3 regions of the Mesorhizobium sp. PUT5 genome follow, and region 1 is predicted to be linked to each of the others. Evidence: predicted binding sites of a transcription regulator. Region 1 holds the regulator's gene; each other region holds the start of a gene.
What was found. The regulator LexA, encoded in region 1, represses DNA repair genes until DNA is damaged. The targets are predictions, from matches to a motif close to TGTTCNNNNTGTGTTCNG.

Region 1 (3,274 bases):
TTGCGACCTATCGCGCCTGCTCGGGAGTCAACTTGCCTATTTTCGCGATGGTCACGCGCCGCACCGGGGCGCTTCTGCCGAAGCGTGCCCGGTGGCGCCGGACCTCATCTTTTATTCGGGCGTTGCCGGCCACCCAGCCGGATGCACTCCCGTTTCCAGCATCGAACGCGGCATCTTACCCGGCAGGAATTCGACATTGCCGGAAATCAGGGGCTTGCTGTTGTCCACCGAATAATAGCCATATCCCCCCTTCTGCACGTAATTGTCTGCGATGGTGACGCCGGTGATGGCGCCGCCCTTGTCACGGCCGTCGACATAGACCTGATAGCCGGCATCGCCGAGCAGCAGGTTGCCCTTGACGGTGACGTCGTTGATCGGCCCGAAATTGTTCTTGATGAAGATGTCGGAGGTATCGCGGCCGATCACCGTGTTGCCCTCGATCAGCACTCCGTTCTGGGCGCCCTGCACGGCGATGCCGTCATAGTGCGGGTCGGCGCCGGCGGCGGCGAGGTCGTGGATATAGTTGCCCTTCACCGTGCTGGCGCCGCCGGTCAGGACAATGCCGTTCTCCGACTTGGAGATGTCGTTGCCGATGAAGTTGCCGCTGCCGAGAATGGCCGCATTGGCGTTCTTGGCATAGCCGGGGCCGGTGATCTCGCAGTTCTGGATGGTGATGTTCTTGGCGCCTTCGGCGTCGATGCCCCACCAGCCATCATAGTTGATGACGCAGTTCTTGATGATGACGTCGGGAGCAGTAATCCGAAGAGAACCGTTGATGATCTGCCCTTCGATGACGGTTCCAGCCTGCGTGATCGTCATCGGGCCGGTGTAGGTGGTTAGTTTCGTTCCAGCCGGAACGCCTGCATCCGGCGAACCCGGCCGGGCGGTCTCCATGGCCGCAACGGTGTCGCCGGCGCGGGCACCGTCCATGGAGGCCGGAACGACGGCAAGTGCCGCAGCCGTTATGCATGCCAAACGCCTGACCATCGCACCGCCCGCCTTTCCAACAGTTCGACCCGCATGGGAGCCTATCATGCGCCTGCGCGGCCCATCGGCCAAGCGTCCTGCAGCACAGACGAGAAGCCCGGCCGGCGCATAGGCGCGCATAGCCGGGCAGGCACGGAGCAGGCTATTTGCAAGCCGACAGCATTTTCATGGCCTTTTCGGCATTCGCCTTGGCCGTATACATCTTGCTGCCGACATCCATCATCTTCTTGCCGTCGGGCTTGCTGGACACGACCTGGCACTTCTTGGTGCCGGCATCCTGCGCCACCCAGTAATCCGTTGCGGCAAATGCCGGGAAGGCGGCAATAGCCGTCAGCGAACCAGCGATCAGAACTGTCTTGATCATGCTATTCTCCTGTGAAAGATGGCACCTCTGGAAATCCCCCGGACGAATAGCTAGAGCGCGCACCGGCCGGTTCTTGCCCTCCCGGCTACTTCACGATGATTTGAAGCGGCTCGGCGACCGGCGAAAGGGACCGGACGGAGCCGGGCCTCTGGCGGAGCCTCGGCGCAGGATAATGCCACCCGCCCTCCCAAACATTCATCGAACTTTAAGCGTTGCGGAACACAACTGGAACAGATAGTGTTTGTTCCGGGTTTGTTTTTCCGATTCCGATCATTCGGGGGCACCATGCTGACGCGCAAGCAACACGAGCTTCTCCTCTTCATTCACGAAAGATTGAAGGAGAGCGGCATTCCGCCTTCCTTCGACGAAATGAAGGAAGCGCTCGATCTTGCGTCGAAATCAGGCATCCACCGGCTGATCACGGCACTGGAGGAGCGCGGCTTCATCCGCCGGCTGCCCAACCGCGCGCGCGCGCTTGAGGTGCTGCGGCTGCCCGATTCGATCGCGCCGGGCCTCAATGCCGCGCGCAAGTTCTCGCCCAGCGTCATCCAGGGCAGTCTCGGCCGGCCGGCCAGGGAGGCGCCGCGGCAGGCGCCGGGCAACGACGACGAGGCCACGGCCTCCATTTCCATCCCGGTTATGGGCCGGATCGCAGCCGGCGTGCCCATAGACGCCATCCAGCACAAGACCCATTCCATCTCGGTGCCGCCGGACATGATCGCCGGCGGCGAGCACTATGCGCTTGAGGTCAAGGGCGATTCGATGATCGAGGCCGGCATCTTCGATGGAGATACGGTCATCATCCGCAACGCAAACACCGCCAATCCGGGTGAAATCGTGGTGGCGCTGGTAGACGAGGAGGAAGCTACCCTGAAGCGTTTCCGCCGCAAGGGCGCGTCGATTGCGCTGGAAGCGGCTAACCCCGCCTATGAAACGCGCATTTTCGGGCCGGACCGGGTGAAGGTCCAGGGCAAGCTGGTCGGGCTGATCCGGCGATATTGACGACAGTTGCCGATGGCCTGCCCCATTCGGGAGGTTCTCCGGGCCGTCCGGTCCCTTGCGCGCGGAAATCACGGGCAGAGATTCCATATTGCCCCGTGATTGCCCCGTGTTGTTGCCTAGCTGCGGGCTCAGGCAGCCAGCGAATGTGGCTGGCAGCGCTATCGGGCGGGCTCTCTTGCCGTCCGCATGCCGATACGTCCCTTGATATCGTTCAGAGCGCGAGGCTCCCTCCACCACCGGCCTGGAAGGTTGCTCGATGCGCCTGCCATCTCAGCCGTCGTCGGCTTCGTCATCGCCTCGGCCGCGATCGCCCTGGCTGCCATGGGGCGCTTTGGAACTGTTCTCGTTGCGGTTGGCCGTTCTGGAGATTCCTTGAGCGCGACTTCTGGGGCCGGAATTGGCCTGATAGGGCGCCAGACCTCTCGCCTCGCGCGAAAACCGGCGCTGGAGATGCCACGGACGATAGTCGTTTTCGACTGCGAACCGGATTTCGGCAGGCGCGGCAGCGGAATTCGCGTCGAAGCGGATGGCCGCGCTGCCGGACCGGGCGAGATCGCGCTTGGTCAGCACGGCCACGAGCGGATCGCTGCAGGGATCGGCCGCCGTCGCGTCATCTATGACGATGAGCGCGGCAAACGCGCAGGCCGGCCGCGCCGCTGCCGTATTTGCCGCATGCACGACAATCGCCCCCGAAGGATGGCGGGCCACGCACGATCGGGCGGCGCACATGAAGGGCGATCCCGGCGGCAGGTCCGGCGCACCCTCGCCCGCATAGCGCAGGTCGCGCCCTTTCAGCGCCTCCGGCGGGACGGCGATCTCCGCATTCAGCGCACGGCTCCAATTCTCCATGGTGAACGCGTTCGGCCGCTCCCGGTTGACCGCGATCTCCCCGCCTCCGATCGGCACTGCGACGAGCCGTGC
Region 2 (3,274 bases), 1.0 Mb from region 1:
CTGTGAGAACACGCAGCCGTCTTCGTTTCAAGAGCCAAAGGCGCCGGCCCGTTGCAATGGCCGGCTCGGGCACGGCAACAATACACATCCCGCCGGCAGGTAGTTTGCGACGCGAAAGGCGGTTTCGGATAGGTATAGTCCCTCGTAACGGGCGGGATTCTTGACTGTCGCTTGCCGTTAGCGATGAGGAACTTGATGAGAACGCAATTAAGAGAGTTGAGTTATCAATATTTCTCGATCTGAAATGATTAGACCGAAGAAGTGAATTGACTTGATTGGTGGTGGGGTTCATTAAAGCCGCGTGATGCGAATCGCGGGTTCTCCTTCCCGCAGAAATGTCGCGCCGTGTCCAGGCTGCCGAGAATGGGCATGAAAATCAAAAAACATCACTGAGGCCCGAAAACCATGGAACTTGCCGAAACGCCGTCCAGAAACAGCGATATGCTGATCGAACTTACCGCCGATGTGGTTGCCGCCTATGTCAGCAACAATCCGGTTCCCGTAGGAGAACTGCCGAACCTGATAGCCGATGTCCATTCGGCACTCGGCAGGGTGGGGGGCACCACGGAACAGCCTCAGGTCGACAAGCAGAAGCCGGCCGTCAATCCCAAGCGCTCGGTGCACGACGACTACATCGTCTGCCTGGAAGACGGCAAGAAGTTCAAGTCGCTCAAGCGCCACCTCATGACGCACTACAACATGACGCCGGACCAGTATCGCGAAAAGTGGGGCCTCGACGCGAACTACCCGATGGTGGCGCCAAGCTATGCGGCCGCCCGCTCGCAGCTTGCCAAGAAGATGGGTTTGGGGCGCAAGCGCAAGACCCGGTGACCACGCCTTCCGGACCTTTGGAAATCAGCGGCGCTTTCGGGCGCCGTTTTTGTTTGCATCGGTCGGTCGAGGGCGCCTCGGGCGCGTGCAGGGCAGCGGGGCCGCCTCGGTGCCGAGCAGCCTGTCCAGTACCTGCTTGAGCGCGATGTGGCGGTTGAGGTCGTAGCTCCAGTGCCGGCTCATGCCCTTCAGCCGCTCCCGCTCGATCGCCCGCCGCAGACGGCCGGCGAACTGGTTCTTCTGGGCAGGCGGGGCCGCCAGGGCAACCGGCAGGTCGATCCCGCAGATGAGTTTTGCCGCGGCGAGTTGCCCCGCCTGTTCCACCGCCTCCTGCCTTTGGGTGGCGAAGATGCGCGCCTCCGCTTCGAACTGTCTCATGCTGCCTCCCATGCGGGTTCTCGACGCCACTATCGAGGCTCGTGAGAGGATGGGGAGTAAGCGACGGAGGATCTTTTTGAGGAAAATATAGAAGGCAAGTATTTCAATAGGTTGTCTGCACTCGCCTTGCCGATATGTTCATTGTTTGTTCACATGCCGTCGAGCTGTGAATATAAGGAACATATTCCTTATTATATACTTGACGTACCAGACGCTAAATGCGATAAGGGAGTCAAGGAGTTACGGAAATGCTCGATCTCACCAACGCGATTTACCACGATGCCGACAAGGCCCGCGCCCATCTGGAGGCCATCCATTGGCCGCATGGTCCGATCTGCCCACATTGCGGCAATGCGAACCCTGGTCGCATCACCAAGCTTGAGGGCAAATCCACTCGCCCCGGCGTCTATAAGTGCAACGAATGCCGCCAGCCCTTTTCCGTGACTGTTGGCACCGTGTTCGAGCGTTCCAAAATTCCACTAAACAAGTGGGTGATGGCTTCGCACCTGATGGCCGCCTCCAAGAAGGGCATCAGCGCGCACCAGCTTCACCGCATGTTGGGCGTTACCTACAAGACCGCCTGGTTCATGGCGCATCGCATCCGCGAAGCCATGAAGGAAGACGTTAAGTCTGCTGGTCCTCTTGGCGGCGAAGGCAAGACCGTGGAAGCCGACGAAACCTACATCGGCAAGCGCGACACTCCCTATGTCTCACCGCAGCGCAAGGGTCGCCCCTTCACCAAGAAAGGCAAGAGCGGCGGCGCACAGAAGCGCACCGTTGTTTCGCTGGTCGAGCGCGGCGGCAAGGTTCGCTCCTTCCACGTCCAGCACGCCACCAAAGACGTTGTGCGCGACATTCTGGTTCGCAACGCTGACCGCTCGTCAACGCTCTACACCGACGAAAGCCGCCTCTACACCACGACTGGCGAGGAATATGCCAAGCACGAAACTGTCAATCATTCCCGCAAGGAATACGCGCGCGGTATCGTCCACACCAACACGATTGAAAACGTGTTCTCGGTGTTCAAGCGCGGCATGATCGGCGTTTACCAGCATTGCGGCGAAGCCCATCTTCACCGCTACCTTGCCGAATTCGATTTCCGTTACAATCGCCGTACCGCGCTAAAGATCAGTGATGCAGAACGCGCCGAAGACCTGCTTCGTATGGCTCGTGACAAGCGCCTCACCTATCGGCGGATTGGTGAAGCCGGTATCGCCTAAGCAAAAGGCGCGCAAATTTCTCCTCAAGCGCAGGAAACAGCGATTCGACTCTGGGTAGCAAATCGCTATTCTGAAACTGGCTGACGCGAGCCAGTCATTGGCACCGGTGCGACCGGACCAACGACCAAGGTACTCACGCCAGCTAGACCCTTGGCGGGGTCTGTGTCGCCCGACGCCACGGGCGGCTAAGGTGTGATTTTTCGTGGAATGAGGACCCTGTTTGAGGGGTAATTTTCGTCCAAACGGGACCCCTTAACGTGGGGTCATCAAAGTGCCTCCGGTTTGATCGGAGGCATTTGTGTTTTGGATGTTGGTTGTGGAGACGATTGCAAAGATACGCCGGCTGTCGCTGGTGCAGGGGAAGTCGATCAAGGCGATCTGCCGGGAGCTGAAGATCTCGCGGAAAGTGGTCCGCAAGGTGCTGCGCTCGGACGAGACGGAGTTCCGGTACGAGCGCAAGCATCAGTCCTATCCTCGCATGGGGGCCTGGCGCGAGAAGCTGGACGGGCTCCTGTCGGCGAATGCAGCGAAGCCGCAGCGGGAACGGCTGACGCTGATCCGGATCTTCGAGGAGCTTCGCGGCCTCGGCTATGACGGCAGCTACAGCTCAGTGTGGCGGCATGCGCAGGATTGGGAAGAGCAACGCGGCAGCGCCGCGGCCGAGGCCTATATCCCGCTGAGCTTTGCGCCCGGCGAAGCCTATCAGTTCGACTGGAGTCACGAGGTCGTCCTGCTGGACGGCGTGACGGTTACGGTGAAGGTGGCGCACATGCGGCTCTGTCATAGCCGCATGTTCTTTGTTCGGGCGTATCCGCGCGAGACGCAGGAGATGGTGTTCGACGCCC
Region 3 (3,274 bases), 1.4 Mb from region 1:
GGTTTCACTCGGCCCGGGCGGCCGCATGACCGGTTTGCGGCATTTCCGCTTTCTCCGAATCGCGGAACTGCCCCAACCCTTTGTTTTGATGCAATTCCGAACGCAAAACCGCTTCGCACTTCTGCTGGAATTGCTCTAAAGCAGCGTCAACTGCTCATACTGGCGCGCGGCCGGGACGAAATGGTCGGTCCGCAGCCGGCGCCGCACGGTGTTGAGGCCGAGCCGCTTGGCCGCGATCTCGAAGCGCCGGCCGATCTGCCAGGCATAGGGGCCGCTGCCCTTCATGCGCTTGCCCCATTCCGAATCGTAGTCCTTGCCGTCGCGCATGGAGCGGATCAGCGACATGACGTGCCGGTAGCGGTCGGGATAGTGCCGCAGCAGCCAGTCCTTGAAGATGGGCGCCACCTCCAGCGGCAGGCGCAGCAGCACGTAGCCGGCCTCGCGCGCACCGGCCGCGCTGGCCGAATCGAGGATGCGCTCCATCTCCTGGTCGTTCAGCCCCGGCACGATCGGCGCCACCATCACCGAGGCGGGGATGCCGGCTTCCGACAATTGCCGGATCGCCTCCAGCCGCTTCGCCGGGGTGGAGGCGCGCGGCTCCATGGTGCGTGCCAGCATGCGGTCGATCGTCGTCACCGAAAGCGCCACCTTGGCCAGCCCCCGCTCGGCCATGCGCGCCAATATGTCGATGTCGCGCACCACCAGCGCCGACTTGGTGACGATGCCGACCGGATGGCCGCGCGCCTCCAGCACCTCCAGGATCTCGCGCATGATGTGCCATTGCCGCTCCACCGGCTGGTAGGGATCGGTGTTGGTGCCGATGGCGATGGTGCGCGGCTGGTAGCCCGGCTTCGACAGTTCCTTGTCCAGCAGGCGGGCGGCGTCCGGCTTGGCGAACAGCTTCGATTCGAAATCCAGCCCCGGCGACAGGCCCATGTAGCTGTGGCTCGGCCGCGCGAAGCAGTAGACGCAGCCATGCTCGCAGCCGCGATAGGGGTTGATCGAGCGGTCGAAGGAGATGTCGGGCGAATCGTTGCGGGTGATGATGGTGCGCGGCTTCTCCACCTGCACCTCGGTGCGGAAGGGCGGCAGGTCCTCGATGGAATCCCAGCCGTCGTCGAAGGCATGCCGCGTCACCGGCTCGAAGCGGCCGGAGGGATTGATGCCGGCCGAGCGGCCGCGGTTGCGCTCGGGCCGCACCCGCACGCCGCTCTGCTCGATCATGGCATTGGCCATCTCGGCGCGCCCGGCGCCGAAGGCGGCGATGTCCGCACGCACGATCTGCTCCATCTTGGCCCTCTCGAAGGGGCTGTCCGCAGGCTGTCGAATCGCTGTTCCCATGAAATTATTCCTATTTTGTTCTCTGGAACAAAGCAAGAACTTTTTGTCGGGAGGGCGGCGCTGCCTGCCCCTCTCCGGCTCGAAAGGGAAGAGCATGGGCACCGGAATCGCTGGAGAGCGGAGGTGGAAAAAGCGAGCGGAGCGAGCCGTGCCTTTCGCGGCCCCGCTACGTCTATTTCACGCTTTATTTCACTCCGGCGATGGAGCCGCGCACCACCAGGTCGACCGGCCAGACCTCGCCGCGCGCGCCGTCCTCCAGCCCGGCGATGCGCGCCGCCAGCCGCTCGGCCACGCGCGCGCCGGCCAGCCGGATCGAGGAGCGCGTGGTGGAAAGGGGCACCGGGAAGCTTTCGGGCTTCAGCCATGGAAAGACGTCGTCATGGGCGATCAGCGACAGGTCGCCGGGTACGGAAAGGCCGAGTTCGCGCACCGCCCGCACCACGCCCAGCGACATGATGAGGCTGGAGCACAGGATGGCGGTGGGCGCGGCCTCGCCCTCCAGCAACTGCCGGGCCGCGCGGTAGCCGTTCTCCTCAGTCATGGCGGCGGAGGCGGCGTGGCGCGCCTCCAGCGCCAGCCCGGCGCCCGTCAGCGCCCGGCGCATGCCGCGCTCGCGATGGATGGCGAAGGTCTCGCGCGTGTCGCCGTTGATGAGACCGATGCGGCGGTGGCCGAGCTGCACCAGAAGCCGCGTCGCCTCGTGGAAGGCGCCTTCATTGTCGATGTCGATGAAGGGATAGTCGAGATCCAGCCCTTCGCTGCGCCCGTGCACGATGAAGGGCAGGCCGAGCGCGGCCAGCAGCGCCACGCGCCGGTCGCTGGGGCGCGGCGAGGAGATGTAGACGGCATCCACCTGCCGGTTGGCGACGATGCGGCGATAGGTGGTCTCCTGGTCGTCCGCGTCGGCGGGCGAAAGCACCAGGTCCAACTCGTGGCCGCGGGCATAGTCGCCGAGCCCGGAAAGGAACTCCACGAAATGCGGGTCGATGTCGACCGCCGCCCCGGTCGGCAGCACATAGCCGATCATGCCGGACTTGCCCGTCGCCAGTCGCCGCGCGCTCGGGTTGGGCCGGTAACCATGGCGCTTGGCGGCGTCCACCACGCGCCGGCGCGTCTCCTCGCTCACCTCCGGATAGCCGTTCAGGGCCCGGCTCACGGTGGTCTGCGAAAGCTCCAGCATGCGCGAGAGCTGCTTGAGGTTCAATGCGGCCTCCAGGCTTCCAAAGCGCTTTCAAATCTCCACCCGCAACCTTGGCCGCGGCGCGGCGTTCCCATGGCAGGATAGGCGGGGCCGGCGCCGCTTTGAAGTCCCGGATTCTGCTGCGTTGCCAAAAATCCTTGCTGCAATGCACGTCCGCAAAGGTCCATTGCTGATTTCAATCGATTTATATGTGGCCCTCTTGACTCTTTCGGGAGACGATGGCGAGATGCGTACGGCCAAAGCGCTTTGAAGATATCCGCGCAATGTTGCGGATTTCGCCTTGCCGGGGCAGGATCGGTGCCGGGGCAGGGCCGGGGCGATGCCGGCGGCGGAATGGAGGTTCCGTCAAGCGAAGTTCCGTCCGGGGAACGATCCGAAAAGCGGTCCCGGGGGGGAGCCATCATCGGGAGGACGCGAATGAAGAAGATGCTTTTGCTGGGCGCAGCCATTGCCGCCCTGACGCTCGGCGTGCCCGCGCAGGCGGAGCTGAAGTTCAAGCCGGGCGAGGACGCCCGCTTCCACTGGGACAATTACGAGGCGCTCAAAAAGGTCGACCTGAAGGGCGAGACGCTGTCGATTTTCGGGCCGTGGCGCGGCGAGGACGAGGCGCTGGTGCGCACCGTGCTGGAATATTTCCAGGAGGCCACCGGCGCCGAGATCAAATATTCCTCTTCCGAGAACTACGAGCAGCAGATCGTCATCGACACGCAGGCCGGCAGCCCGCCCAACGTG

Region 2: the regulator LexA is predicted to act here: its motif matches at 1,345-1,362, upstream of ACTDI4_RS08875 (cytoplasmic protein).
Region 3: the regulator LexA is predicted to act here: its motif matches at 1,365-1,382, upstream of ACTDI4_RS07195 (PA0069 family radical SAM protein).

The regions. Positions count from the first base shown of each region.
Region 1 covers NZ_JBQOSO010000003.1:2,582,629-2,585,902, forward strand. The annotation lists gene ACTDI4_RS14125 (right-handed parallel beta-helix repeat-containing protein) at 112-987, opposite strand; gene ACTDI4_RS14130 (hypothetical protein) at 1,130-1,351, opposite strand; gene lexA (transcriptional repressor LexA) at 1,637-2,353, shown strand; gene ACTDI4_RS14140 (ComEC/Rec2 family competence protein) at 2,624-3,274, opposite strand, start outside.
Region 2 covers NZ_JBQOSO010000003.1:1,542,156-1,545,429, forward strand. The annotation lists gene ACTDI4_RS08870 (MucR family transcriptional regulator) at 406-831, shown strand; gene ACTDI4_RS08875 (cytoplasmic protein) at 856-1,209, opposite strand; gene ACTDI4_RS08880 (IS1595 family transposase) at 1,458-2,429, shown strand; gene istA (IS21 family transposase) at 2,737-3,274, shown strand, end outside.
Region 3 covers NZ_JBQOSO010000003.1:1,176,770-1,180,043, forward strand. The annotation lists gene ACTDI4_RS07195 (PA0069 family radical SAM protein) at 136-1,290, opposite strand; gene ACTDI4_RS07200 (substrate-binding domain-containing protein) at 1,526-2,545, opposite strand; gene ACTDI4_RS07205 (ABC transporter substrate-binding protein) at 2,960-3,274, shown strand, end outside.